2 regions of the Kitasatospora sp. NPDC091276 genome follow, and region 1 is predicted to be linked to the other one. Evidence: riboswitches for the same ligand, from Rfam matches in the RefSeq annotation. Region 1 holds a riboswitch; the other holds the start of a gene.
The links. Region 1 has a riboswitch for cobalamin ahead of metE (5-methyltetrahydropteroyltriglutamate--homocysteine S-methyltransferase). Riboswitches for the same ligand answer to the same signal wherever they lie in the genome.
Positions count from the first base shown of each region.

Region 2: it holds a riboswitch for cobalamin, as region 1 does, so the genes downstream of both, AB0O19_RS06920 (HoxN/HupN/NixA family nickel/cobalt transporter) here and metE (5-methyltetrahydropteroyltriglutamate--homocysteine S-methyltransferase) in region 1, are expected to answer to the same signal.

Region 1 is NZ_JBFBFU010000010.1:120,730-126,088, reverse strand. It holds gene metE (5-methyltetrahydropteroyltriglutamate--homocysteine S-methyltransferase) at 1-2,309, opposite strand, end outside; cobalamin riboswitch at 2,474-2,696, opposite strand; cobalamin riboswitch at 2,974-3,095, opposite strand; gene AB0O19_RS14935 (enoyl-CoA hydratase) at 3,182-3,958, opposite strand; gene mmsB (3-hydroxyisobutyrate dehydrogenase) at 3,955-4,890, opposite strand; gene AB0O19_RS14925 (enoyl-CoA hydratase/isomerase family protein) at 4,887-5,359, opposite strand, start outside.
Region 2 is NZ_JBFBFU010000004.1:209,230-214,588, reverse strand. It holds gene rpsR (30S ribosomal protein S18) at 1-100, opposite strand, end outside; gene AB0O19_RS06940 (GTP-binding protein) at 113-1,288, opposite strand; gene rpsN (30S ribosomal protein S14) at 1,285-1,590, opposite strand; gene rpmB (50S ribosomal protein L28) at 1,590-1,826, opposite strand; gene rpmG (50S ribosomal protein L33) at 1,952-2,116, shown strand; gene AB0O19_RS06920 (HoxN/HupN/NixA family nickel/cobalt transporter) at 2,229-3,341, opposite strand; cobalamin riboswitch at 3,371-3,585, opposite strand; gene AB0O19_RS06915 (metalloregulator ArsR/SmtB family transcription factor) at 3,667-4,050, shown strand; gene AB0O19_RS06910 (DNA-formamidopyrimidine glycosylase family protein) at 4,111-4,920, opposite strand; gene AB0O19_RS06905 (AAA family ATPase) at 5,001-5,359, opposite strand, start outside.

The DNA.
Region 1 (5,359 bases):
GCGAGCTCCGCGCGCAGGTGGCGGGCGGCGCCGACGAGGCTGTCGAGCGAGGCGCGGGTCTCGGTCCAGCCGCGGGTCTTCAGGCCGCAGTCGGGGTTGACCCAGAGCCGCTCGGCGGGGATGGCCGCGAGGCCCGCGCGCAGCAGGGCGATGGCCTCGTCGGTGCTCGGGACGCGCGGGGAGTGGATGTCCCAGACGCCCGGGCCGACCTCGCGCGGGTAGCCGGCCCCGGCGAGTTCGCCGGCGACCTCCATGTGCGAGCGGGTGGCCTCCAGCGAGATGACGTCCGCGTCGAGTTCGTCGATCGCCGTCATGATCGCGCCGAACTCGGCGTAGCACATGTGGGTGTGGACCTGGGTGTCGGCCCGTACCCCGGAGGTGGCGAGGCGGAAGGACTCGGTCGCCCACGCCAGGTACGCCGGGCGGTCGGCGGCGCGCAGCGGCAGGGTCTCGCGCAGGGCCGGCTCGTCGACCTGGACGACGGCCGCGCCGGCGGCCTCCAGGTCGGTGACCTCGTCGCGCAGGGCGAGGGCGACCTGGCGGGCGGTGTCGCCGAGCGGCTGGTCGTCGCGGACGAAGGACCAGGCGAGCATCGTGACGGGGCCGGTGAGCATGCCCTTGACCGGGCGGTCGGTGAGGCCCTGCGCGTAGCCGAACCAGTCGACGGTCATCGGGTGCGGGCGGGAGATGTCCCCGGCCAGGACCGGCGGGCGCACGTACCGGGTGCCGTAGGACTGCACCCAGCCGTGCCGGGTGGCGAGGTAGCCGGTGAGCTGTTCGGCGAAGTACTGGACCATGTCGTTGCGCTCGGGCTCGCCGTGCACCAGGACGTCCAGTCCGGCCTTCTCCTGGAAGGCGATGACCTCCCGGACCTCCGCCTCGATGCGCTCCCGGTAGGCCGGGGCGTCGATCCGGCCCGCCGTGAGGTCGGCCCGCGCGACCCGCAGTTCGGAGGTCTGCGGGAACGAGCCGATCGTGGTGGTCGGCAGCAGCGGCAGGCCGAGCCGGGCGCGCTGGGCCTCGGCCCGCTGCGGGTAGGCCTGGGCGCGGCGGGTGTCGTCGGCGGTGACGGCGGCGGTACGGGCGCGCACCGCCGGGTCGTGGGTGATCGGCGAGTTGGCGCGCGAGGCGAGGTCGGCGCGGTTGGCGGCCAGGTCGGCGGCGATCGCCCCCGTGCCCTCGCGCAGGCCCCGGGCCAGCAGCGCCACCTCCCTGGCCTTCTGCTTGGCGAAGGCGAGCCAGCGCAGGATCTGCGGGTCGACGTCGCGTTCGGCGGCGGCGTCCAACGGCACGTGCAGGAGGGAGCACGACGGCGCGACGTCGACCCGCTCGGCGAGGCCCAGCAGGGTCGCCAGGGTGGCCAGCGACTTCTCCAGGTCGTTGATCCAGATGTTGCGCCCGTCGACCACCCCGGCGACCAGCCGCTTGCCGGGCAGCCCGCCGACGGCGGCCAGATCGTCCAGGTTCGCCGCGGCGGGCCCCGTGAAGTCCAGCGCCAGGCCCTCGACCGGGGCCTTGGCCAGCACCGGCAGGGCCTCACCCAGGCGGTCGAAGTAGCTCGCGACCAGCAGCTTCGGACGGTCCGCCAGGCCGCCCAGCTCACGGTAGGCGCGGGCGGCGGCGTTCAGCTCGGCCGGGGTGCGGTCCTGCACCAGCGCGGGCTCGTCCAGCTGCACCCACTCGGCGCCGGCCGCCTTCAGGTCCGCCAGCAGCTGCGCGTAGACGGGCAGCAGCCGGTCCAGCAGGGTGATCGGCTGGAAGTCCTCGGCGACACCGGGGGCGGGCTTGGCGAGCAGCAGGTAGGTGAGGGGGCCGACCAGCACGGGGCGTGCGGTGTGGCCGAGCGCCAGCGCCTCCCGGAACTCCCCGACGGCCTTGGCCGGGTCCGCGGTGAAGACGGTGTCCGGGCCGAGTTCGGGCACCAGGTAGTGGTAGTTGGTGTCGAACCACTTGGTCATCTCCAGCGGCGCGACCTCCTGGGTGCCGCGCGCCATGGCGAAGTAGCCGTCCAGCGCGTCCGCCTCGACGGCCGCCCGGTGGCGGGCCGGGATCGCGCCGACGGCGACCGTGGTGTCCAGTACGTGGTCGTAGAGCGAGAAGTCGCCGGTGGGCACTTCCGAGGCCCCGGCCTGGGCGAGCTGCGCCCAGTTCTCCCGGCGCAGGCCGACCGCCGCCTCCCGCAGGGCGTCGGCGGTGACCGTGCCCTTCCAGTAGCCCTCGATGGCCTTCTTCAGCTCCCGGCCCTGGCCCTGCCGGGGGTAGCCGTACACGGTGGCCCTGGTTGCCGCGGCCGCGGACTTCGTGGTCAAGGGACTCTCCTTCGCGAGTCTGGCTCCTCAAGTACCCGGGGACGGGACGAGAGCGCGAAGGGATGACGAACCGGGCGGCGGCTCACGTCGATGCACGTGCCGGACCCGCCTGGTATGGTCGCCGACCCGCCCACGAGGTCACCGGGATATCCGCACGCGGAACGGTCCGCGGGCGGGCAACGGGCAGGTCTTCGGACTCGTGGGCGCACCGTGCCTGTCGGCGTCCGGTACCTACTGGCCATCGCTTCCCAGACCCGTCCCGGGTCCAGTGCGTATGACGGCGGTCGTTCCCACTCACCGCTGCGGGGCAGTCCCGGATTCCCACCGGGTTCCCTCTTGCGACGTCCTGCCTGGCGGGCAGGACGAACCAGCTGCGTCGCCAGCTTAGGGGCAAACCGCCGGGGCCGACGCGGAATTCACGGAAGCCGTCCGCATGGTGAGACTCCCTCACCGCTCGCGGAGCCGATGGCGGTGCCGCGTGGGCGGCAGCGGCCGTCGGGAGGACGGTGGCGAGGGCGAGCGCGGGTATCGCGAAGAGGCGCAGGGGGCGTCGGAACGAGGACACGGTGGGCCTTTCCGGGCCCGCACGCAGGGGCCCGGAGGACGGCGGCAACAAGCCGGGCAGCCCTCGGAGCTCCGGCCCGCAGACCACGACGGGAGGAGGGGACGACACACCTCCGCCGCCGGGTACCCGGGCTCGCCGCCGACATCGGATCGGCGGCCTACCGTTGCGGGTCGGCGCCGGATTCGGACCGGACTTCCCCCAGCGGCGGAGTCACAACATGACGGCCCGTCACGGCGAGACGGAGAAGATCCGGTCAAGGGATCGTCCGCCGCATCGCGCCACATCGCGCCGCGAAGCGCTCGGACCGTCAGCGGTGAAGGAACTCCGGCGGGCGCTTCTCGGCGAAGGCCGCCATGCCCTCCTTCTGGTCCGCCGTGGCGAAGGCGGCGTGGAACAGGCGCCGTTCGAAGCGCACGCCCTCGGCGAGCGTGGTCTCGTACGAGCGGTTGACGCTCTCCTTGAGCATGACCGCTGCCGGGGTGGACATCGCCGCGATCGTCCCGGCCACCGTCAGGGCCTCGGCCAGCAGTTGGCCCGCCGGGACGATCCGGGAGACCAAGCCGGCCCGCTCGGCCTCCTCGGCGCCCATCATCCGGCCGGTCAGGCACAGTTCCATCGCCTTCGCCTTGCCGACCGCCCGGGTCAGCCGCTGCGAGCCGCCGATGCCCGGGATCACGCCGAGCTTGATCTCCGGCTGCCCGAACTTCGCGGTGTCCGCCGCCAGGAGGACGTCGCACAGCATCGCCAGCTCGCAGCCGCCGCCCAGCGCGTAGCCCGCCACCGCCGCCACCACCGGCTTGCGCAGCGCGGCGAAGCGGTCCCAGGCGGCGAACCAGTCGCCGAGGTAGGCGTCGACGAAGTCGAGCGACTGCATCTCCTTGATGTCGGCGCCGGCCGCGAAGGCCTTCTCCGAGCCGGTGATGACCAGCGCGCCGATCTCCGGGGCACGGTCGAACTCCGTTGCCGCCTGCACGACTTCGTTCATCAGCTGGGTGTTGAGCGCGTTGAGCGCCTTGGGCCGGTCGAGCGTGATCAGCCCCACCCGGCCCTTGCGCTCGACCAGGATCGTCTCGTAGCCGGTCACTTGCCGTCCTCCCGCAGGGTGGTGATGATCGCCGAGAAGTCCAGGCCGGCGCCGCCGTCGGCCTGCGCGAAGTCCGCGTACAGCTGCGCCGCCCTGCGTCCGAGGTTCGTGGGCAGGCCCGCGGCGTCGGCGGCCCCGGCGGCGAGTCCGAGGTCCTTGGCCATCAGGGCGGCGGCGAACCCGGCCGCGTAGTCGCGGTTGGCCGGGCTGGTCGGCACCGGCCCGGGGACGGGGCAGTTGGTGGTGAGCGCCCAGCACTGGCCGGAGGCGGTCGAGGCGACGTCGTAGAGGGCCTGGTGGCTGAGTCCGAGGCTCTCTCCGAGCACGAAGGCCTCGCTGACCGCGATCATCGAGATGCCCAGGATCATGTTGTTGCAGATCTTCGCGGCCTGCCCCGCTCCGGGGGATCCGCAGTGCACGACCTTGCGGCCCATCGCCTCCAGCACCGGTCGGACCGCCTCGAAGTCCGGCTCGGCGGCTCCGACCATGAAGGTGAGGCTCGCGGCCGTGGCACCGACCACCCCGCCGGAGACCGGCGCGTCCACCGCCCGGTGCCCGGCGGTCACGGCCAGGTCGTGCGCCGCCCGGGCGTCGGCGACGTCGATCGTGGAGCAGTCGACGAAGAGCGTTCCCGGGCGGGCGGCGGGCAGCAGGTCGGCGTAGGCGGCCAGCACGTGCCGGCCGGCCGGCAGCATGCTGATGACGACGTCGGCCTCCCGCACCGCCTCGGTCGCGGACCGCGCCGGACGGACGCCGCCCTTCTCCGCCCGCCGCAGCGCCTCCGGCGCCAGGTCGTAGCCGGTCACGGTGTGCCCGGCCTCGGCGAGGTTGGCGGCCATCGGGCCGCCCATGTTGCCGAGGCCGATGAATCCGATGACTCCGTTGAATCCGTTGACTCCGTTGAATCCGTTGACTCCGTTGCGGTGGGTCACCAGCGCTCCAGGGGTGTGGTGGGGGCCAGGCCGAGTTCCCGGTCGCCGAGCGGGGCGAAGTAGCGGGCCACCGCGGCGGGCCCGACGGCGCTCAGCGTCGACGGGTTCCACCGCGGGGAACGGTCCTTGTCGATCACCTGGGCGCGGATCCCCTCGGCCAGGTCCGGTGTGGAGAGCGCCGCGCAGGAGGTCCGGTACTCCTGGTCGAGGACGGCCTCCAGCGGGCCGAGGGTGCGGGCCCGGCGCAGGGCGGCGAGGGTGGCCTTCACGGCGGCGGGCGAGTTGGCGGCGATCCGGTCCGCGGCCTTCTTGGCCTCCGGTTCGCCGCTGTCCCGCAGGCGGTCGAGGATCTCCTCCACGGTGTCGGCCCCGTAGCAGTGGTCGATCCAGGCCCGCCGGCCGTCCAGCACGCCGGCCGGTGCGGGCCCGACGTTGCGTTCGAGGGCGTCGTGCACGGGGAGTTCGGCCA
Region 2 (5,359 bases), on a different contig from region 1:
AGCGCCGCAGCAGGTCGGTGTCCTTGTAGTCGAGGTACTCGATGCCGGCCGCGAACAACGGGTTCGGCCGGGCCTTGGGCGGGTTCGGTCGCTTACGCACAGTGACGGCTCCTCAGTGAACGGGGTCGAGCAGGTCCCGGAAGGCGTCCGGCAGGGCCTTCCAGCCGGGTGCGCCCGCCGCGAGTTCGGCGTCGGTGAGCAGACAGGAGTCGAGCAGCCCGGTGACGCCGTCGACGTCGAGGCCCTCCGCGGTGAAGCTGAGCTGCTGCACCCGGTCGCCGTGCAGAGGGTGCCAGTCGAGGGCGGCGGCGGCCCGGCGGGCGGGCGGGTAGAGCTCCCAGGCGGCGTCGGGCAGGGAGGTGAGCCAGGGGCCGCACTCCTCGACGGCGAGGTTGGCCCCGGCGGCGTCCCAGGCGAGCATCAGGTCGGGCCGGTTGGCCAGCCAGAAGCGGCCGCGGCTGCGCTGGGCGGCGGGGACGAGCAGTTCCAGCGCCCGGTGCAGCCGCTCGGGGTGCAGCGGGCGGCGGCGCTCCCAGACCAGCGTGGTGACGCCGGCCTCGTCGCTCTCCTGCGGGAGCAGCGCGATCGCCGGGTTGACCCGGTCGCGGGCGGCGGCGACGTCGAAGCCGCCGAGGGCGGCCCGGGTGAGCGCCCCGGTGCCGAGCCGGACGACCCGGGCGGTGGGGTGGAGCTGGCGGAGCAACGCGAGCCCGGGCGCGTGCGCCGTCGCGCGCGGGACGGCGAGGGTGGTGGCGTACTCGACCTGGTGGGCGAGCGCCTCCGCGCGGGTCCGCTGGTCCTGGCGGGCGGTGTGCTCGCCGTGCTCCACCAGGTCGTCGGAGACGGAGAGTTCGCCGATCAGCCGGTCCGGGTCGACGGCCGTGACCACGCCCGCGAGTTCGACGGCGTCCTCCAGGTGGCGGCCGTCCGCCTCTCCCCCGGCGATCACCTCGACGGCCGGGTGCGGGTCGCTGCCGCCCCACAGTTCGACGATCGCGAGCCCGTACCGGCCCTCGTCGGCGATCCGCAGCAGTCGCGGCAGCAGGTCCTCGCGCAGGGCGCAGCAGGGGCAGTCGTTCACCAGCGGGACGTCGGCGGCGTCGAACCCGCCTCCCGCGTCGCGCAGTTCACGGTGGACGACGCCCTGCGAGGCCTCCCGCAGGTCATGGTGGAGGACCACCGCGTCCACCGCGGCCGCCGCCAACTCCCGGACGGCGGCGCGGCGTTCGTCGGCGTGCAGTCCGGCGACGACCACCACGGGCAGTTTGATCCCGTCCACGCCGCTCACCAGCTGGCCTTGCGGACGCCGGGCAGGTGGCCGGCGTGGGCGTGGACGCGGAGGTTGACCCGGGAGAGGCCGAAGGCGCGCAGGTAGCCGCGGGGGCGGCCGTCGACGGCGTCGCGGTTGCGGATCCGGGTGGCGCTGGCGTCGCGGGGCTGGCGGGCGAGTTCGGCCTGGGCGTCCGCGCGTTCGGCGGGGGCGGTGCCGGGGTGGGCGATGATCCGCTTGAGCTCGGCGCGGCGCTCGGCGTACCGGGCCACGACGGCGCGGCGCTGCTCGTTCTTGGCGATCTTGCTCTGCTTGGCCATCAGACCTTCCCCCCTCGGGCGCGGATGCGGGCGACGGCGGCCTCGATGCCGATCGTGTCGATGGTGCGGATGCCCTTGGCGCTGAGGGTGAGCCGGACGTACCGGCCCTCACCGGGCAGCCAGTAGCGCTTGTGCTGGATGTTGGGGTCGAAGCGGCGGCGGGTGCGGCGGTGCGAGTGCGAGATCGCGTTGCCGAATCCGGGCCGGCGGCCGGTGAGTTGGCAGTGGGCGGACATGGGTGCTCCCTGGCGTCCGGGAATGGGCGGGACGGAGCTCACGTTACACCAGATGAAAATGACTTCCATTTCGGTGTACGGTTTCGCCCCAGCCCCGAACACCCCGCCAACCCGGGAGGACACCCATGGCCCGCAGCGAACTGCGCCCCGTCATCAAGCTCCGCTCCACCGCCGGCACCGGCTACACGTACGTGACCCGCAAGAACCGCCGCAACGACCCGGACCGGATGGTCCTGCGCAAGTACGACCCGGTCGCGCGCCGGCACGTCGACTTCCGCGAAGAGCGCTGAACCCCGCCCGCTCGACGACCGGCACCGACCCGCAGCGACGAAACGGCGCCTCCCCCGGAATCCCGGGGGAGGCGCCGTCGCTGCTCGCTGCCGTCGCTGATCGCAGCCGTCGCTACTCGGCGGCCACCCAGCGCTTCTCCACCCGGGCCAGCTTCCAGTAGGCGATCGCCGCGGCCCAGACCACCACGAACAGCCCGGCGATCGCGTAGCCGACGTTGTCCAGCGAGATGCCCGCGATCCAGCCGGTGACCGGGTCGGTCAGATCGAGCTTCTCGTGCAGCACGCCGACCAGTTCGATGGTGCCGATGACGAAGGCCACCGCGATCGACAGCCCGGTGATCGTCAGGTTGTAGTACACCTTCCGGACCGGGTTCGCGAAGGCCCACTGGTACGCGAAGTTCATGAACGTCCCGTCCAGGGTGTCGAACAGGCTCATCCCGGCCGCGAACAGCAGCGGCAGGCAGACGATCGCGTACCAGGGCAGCCCGGCCGCCGCGCCCGACCCGGCCATCACCATCAGGGTGACCTCGGTCGCGGTGTCGAAGCCCAGCCCCAGCACCATGCCCACCGGGAACATCTGCCCGGGCCGGGTGATCGACCGGGTCGCCCGGTTCAGCACCCGGGCCATGAAGCCGCGCGAGTTGAGGTGCTCCTCCAGCTGCGCCTCGTCGTACGACCCGGCCCGCATCGCCCGGAACACCTTGAGTATGCCGAGCAGCGCGGCCAGGTTGAGCGCGCCGATCAGGTAGAGGAACGCCCCGGAGGCCGTCGTGCCGACCATCCCGAGCCACTTGTGGGTGGCCGAGTCGTCGTCCATCAGCGTGCTGGCCAGCTGCGCGCCGCCCGCCACCAGGGCGGCCATCAGCACCACCATCGAGGAGTGCCCGAGGGCGAACCAGAAGCCGACCGAGACCGGCCGCTTGCCGTCCGCCATCAGCTTGCGGGTGGTGTTGTCGATCACCGCGATGTGGTCGGCGTCGAAGGCGTGCCGCATGCCGAGGGTGTACGCGGTGATCCCGAGGCCCACCCCGAAGACCTGGGTGCCGACCGCGTAGTTGTGGGGCGCGACCAGGAAGACGAGCGTCCCGAAGGCCACCACGTGCATGGCCAGGATCACCCCCATCAGCCCGGCCGTGCGGACGGTGTCCTCGCGCTTCCAGCGGAACGTGGGCAGCACGGACGGTGTCGCCGGCGCCTCGGCGGCGGCGGTTTCGGGCAGGGTCATTCGGGTCACGCTCCAGCACCTCGTGGAAACACTTCGTGAGATGCCGTGGCCGGTCTCCTGGCTTACGGGGGTCCCGTACCCGCCTTCCCAGGTGCGCGAGGCTCCCAGTGGCGTCGTGGGTACGGACGTCTCTCCATCGTCGACGATCACGATGGCCCGATCACAGTGGCGAGGGCCGCTCCGGACTGGGACCCCTGAGGATCCGTCACCGGTCTTCCCGAGCACCACGGCGGGGAACACCGTAGGGGCCAGGACCCACCCTTGCAAGGCTGCGCACCTGCGCAGGTGTCCAGGATCACAGGCCCCCTCCTGCAACAATGTGCGCATGCATCTCGTACCGGCCGACCGCGCGGGCCACCGCACCATCGACGGACACCGGGTCTGCGAGGCCATCGCCGCGATCGGCGACCCCGCGCACGTCCGCACCTGGGCCGAGCGGTTCTCCCTGCTCGCCGACCCCGGGCGGCTCGCCCTCCTGCTCGCCCTCCACCGGGCCGGCCCGCTCGCCGTCTCCGACCTCGCCGTCGCCACCGGCATGCGCGACCCCGCCGTGTCCCAGGCCCTGCGGCTGCTCCGCACCGCGGGCGTGGTCACCGGAGACAAGGACGGGCGGGTCGTGCGCTACCGGCTCGTGGACGAGGCCCTGCGCCCCCTCCTCGACGCGTGCGCCGCCGCCGAACACCACGAGCCCAACACGGCCGTCGGCTGACCGGCTCCCCCCCCCCCGGAGGACGCGCCGGGGCCCGGCCGGAGCAACCCTCGAACGCGGTCAGGCCGCCTGGCAGGCGGGGCACCAGAAGAGGTTGCGCGCGGCGTGCTGCTCCGTCCGGACGTCGGTGCCGCAGACCAGGCAGGGCATCGCGGCCCGCCGGTAGACGTACACCTCGCCGCCGTGGTCGTCGACGCGCGGCGGGCGGCCCATCGCCTCGGGGGTGTGCTCGGGGCGGACGGTGTCGATCCGGCCCGCGCCGACGCCCTCGTGCATCAGGGCGACCAGGTCGGCCCAGATCGCGTCCCACTCGCCCCGGGTGAGGTCGCGGCCGGCGCGGTGCGGGTTGATCCCGTGGCGGAACAGCACCTCGGCCCGGTAGACGTTGCCCACCCCGGCCAGCACCTTCTGGTCCATCAGCAGCGCGGCGACGGTCGTCCGGCTGGCCGATATCCGGCGCCAGGCGGCCTGCGGGTCGGCGTCGGCGCGCAGCGGGTCGGGGCCCAGCCGGGCCGCGACGGCGGCCTTCTCCGCGCCGGTGACCAGCGCGCAGGTGTTGGGGCCGCGCAGGTCTGCGTAGCCGTCGTCGTTGGCCAGCCGCAGCCGGACCAGGCCGACCGGCTCGGGCGCGGGCCCGGTGCCGAAGGCGAAGCCGCCGTAGAGGCCGAGGTGGACGTGCACCCAGGCGCCCTCCTCGAAGCCGAGGAACAGGTGCTTGCCGACGGCTTCGGCCGCGGTGAGCAACTGCCCGTCGATGGCCTTGGCCTCGTCGGCGAACCGGCCCTGCGGACTGGACACCTCGACCGGGCGGCCGCCGAAGGCCTTCCGGTTCTCGGCGGCGAGGCGGTGGATGATGTGGCCTTCCGGCACGGGCGTCAGCTCCCCCGGGGTGGTTCGACAGGACCCGCACATCATCGCAGCCGGCACCGACACCGCCGGATCGTCGCAGGTCAGCGCACCGGCATGCCCATCAGCCGGGCCAGGATGACACGGTCCAGCTCGGCGGCGGTGCCGGCCACGTCCAGGTACGAGTTGTCGATGATCGGCAGCCCGGAGTTGTACCAGCCGGCCATCCGGCCGTGGATCCGCGCCACCTCCTCGTCACCGAGCCGCCGGGTGCCGCCGCGCCGGGCGTTGCGGTGCAGCACGGAGTCCAGGCTGGGCAGCAGCACGACCGGGATCATGCCGGGGCCGATGTGCCGCTTCCAGCCGCCGAGGCCGATGGCCGGGCGGTCCGGGAAGACGGCGTCGTCGATGATGCAGGAGATGCCGTTGGCGAGGTAGTTGCGGCAGGCGAAGCCGCAGGTGC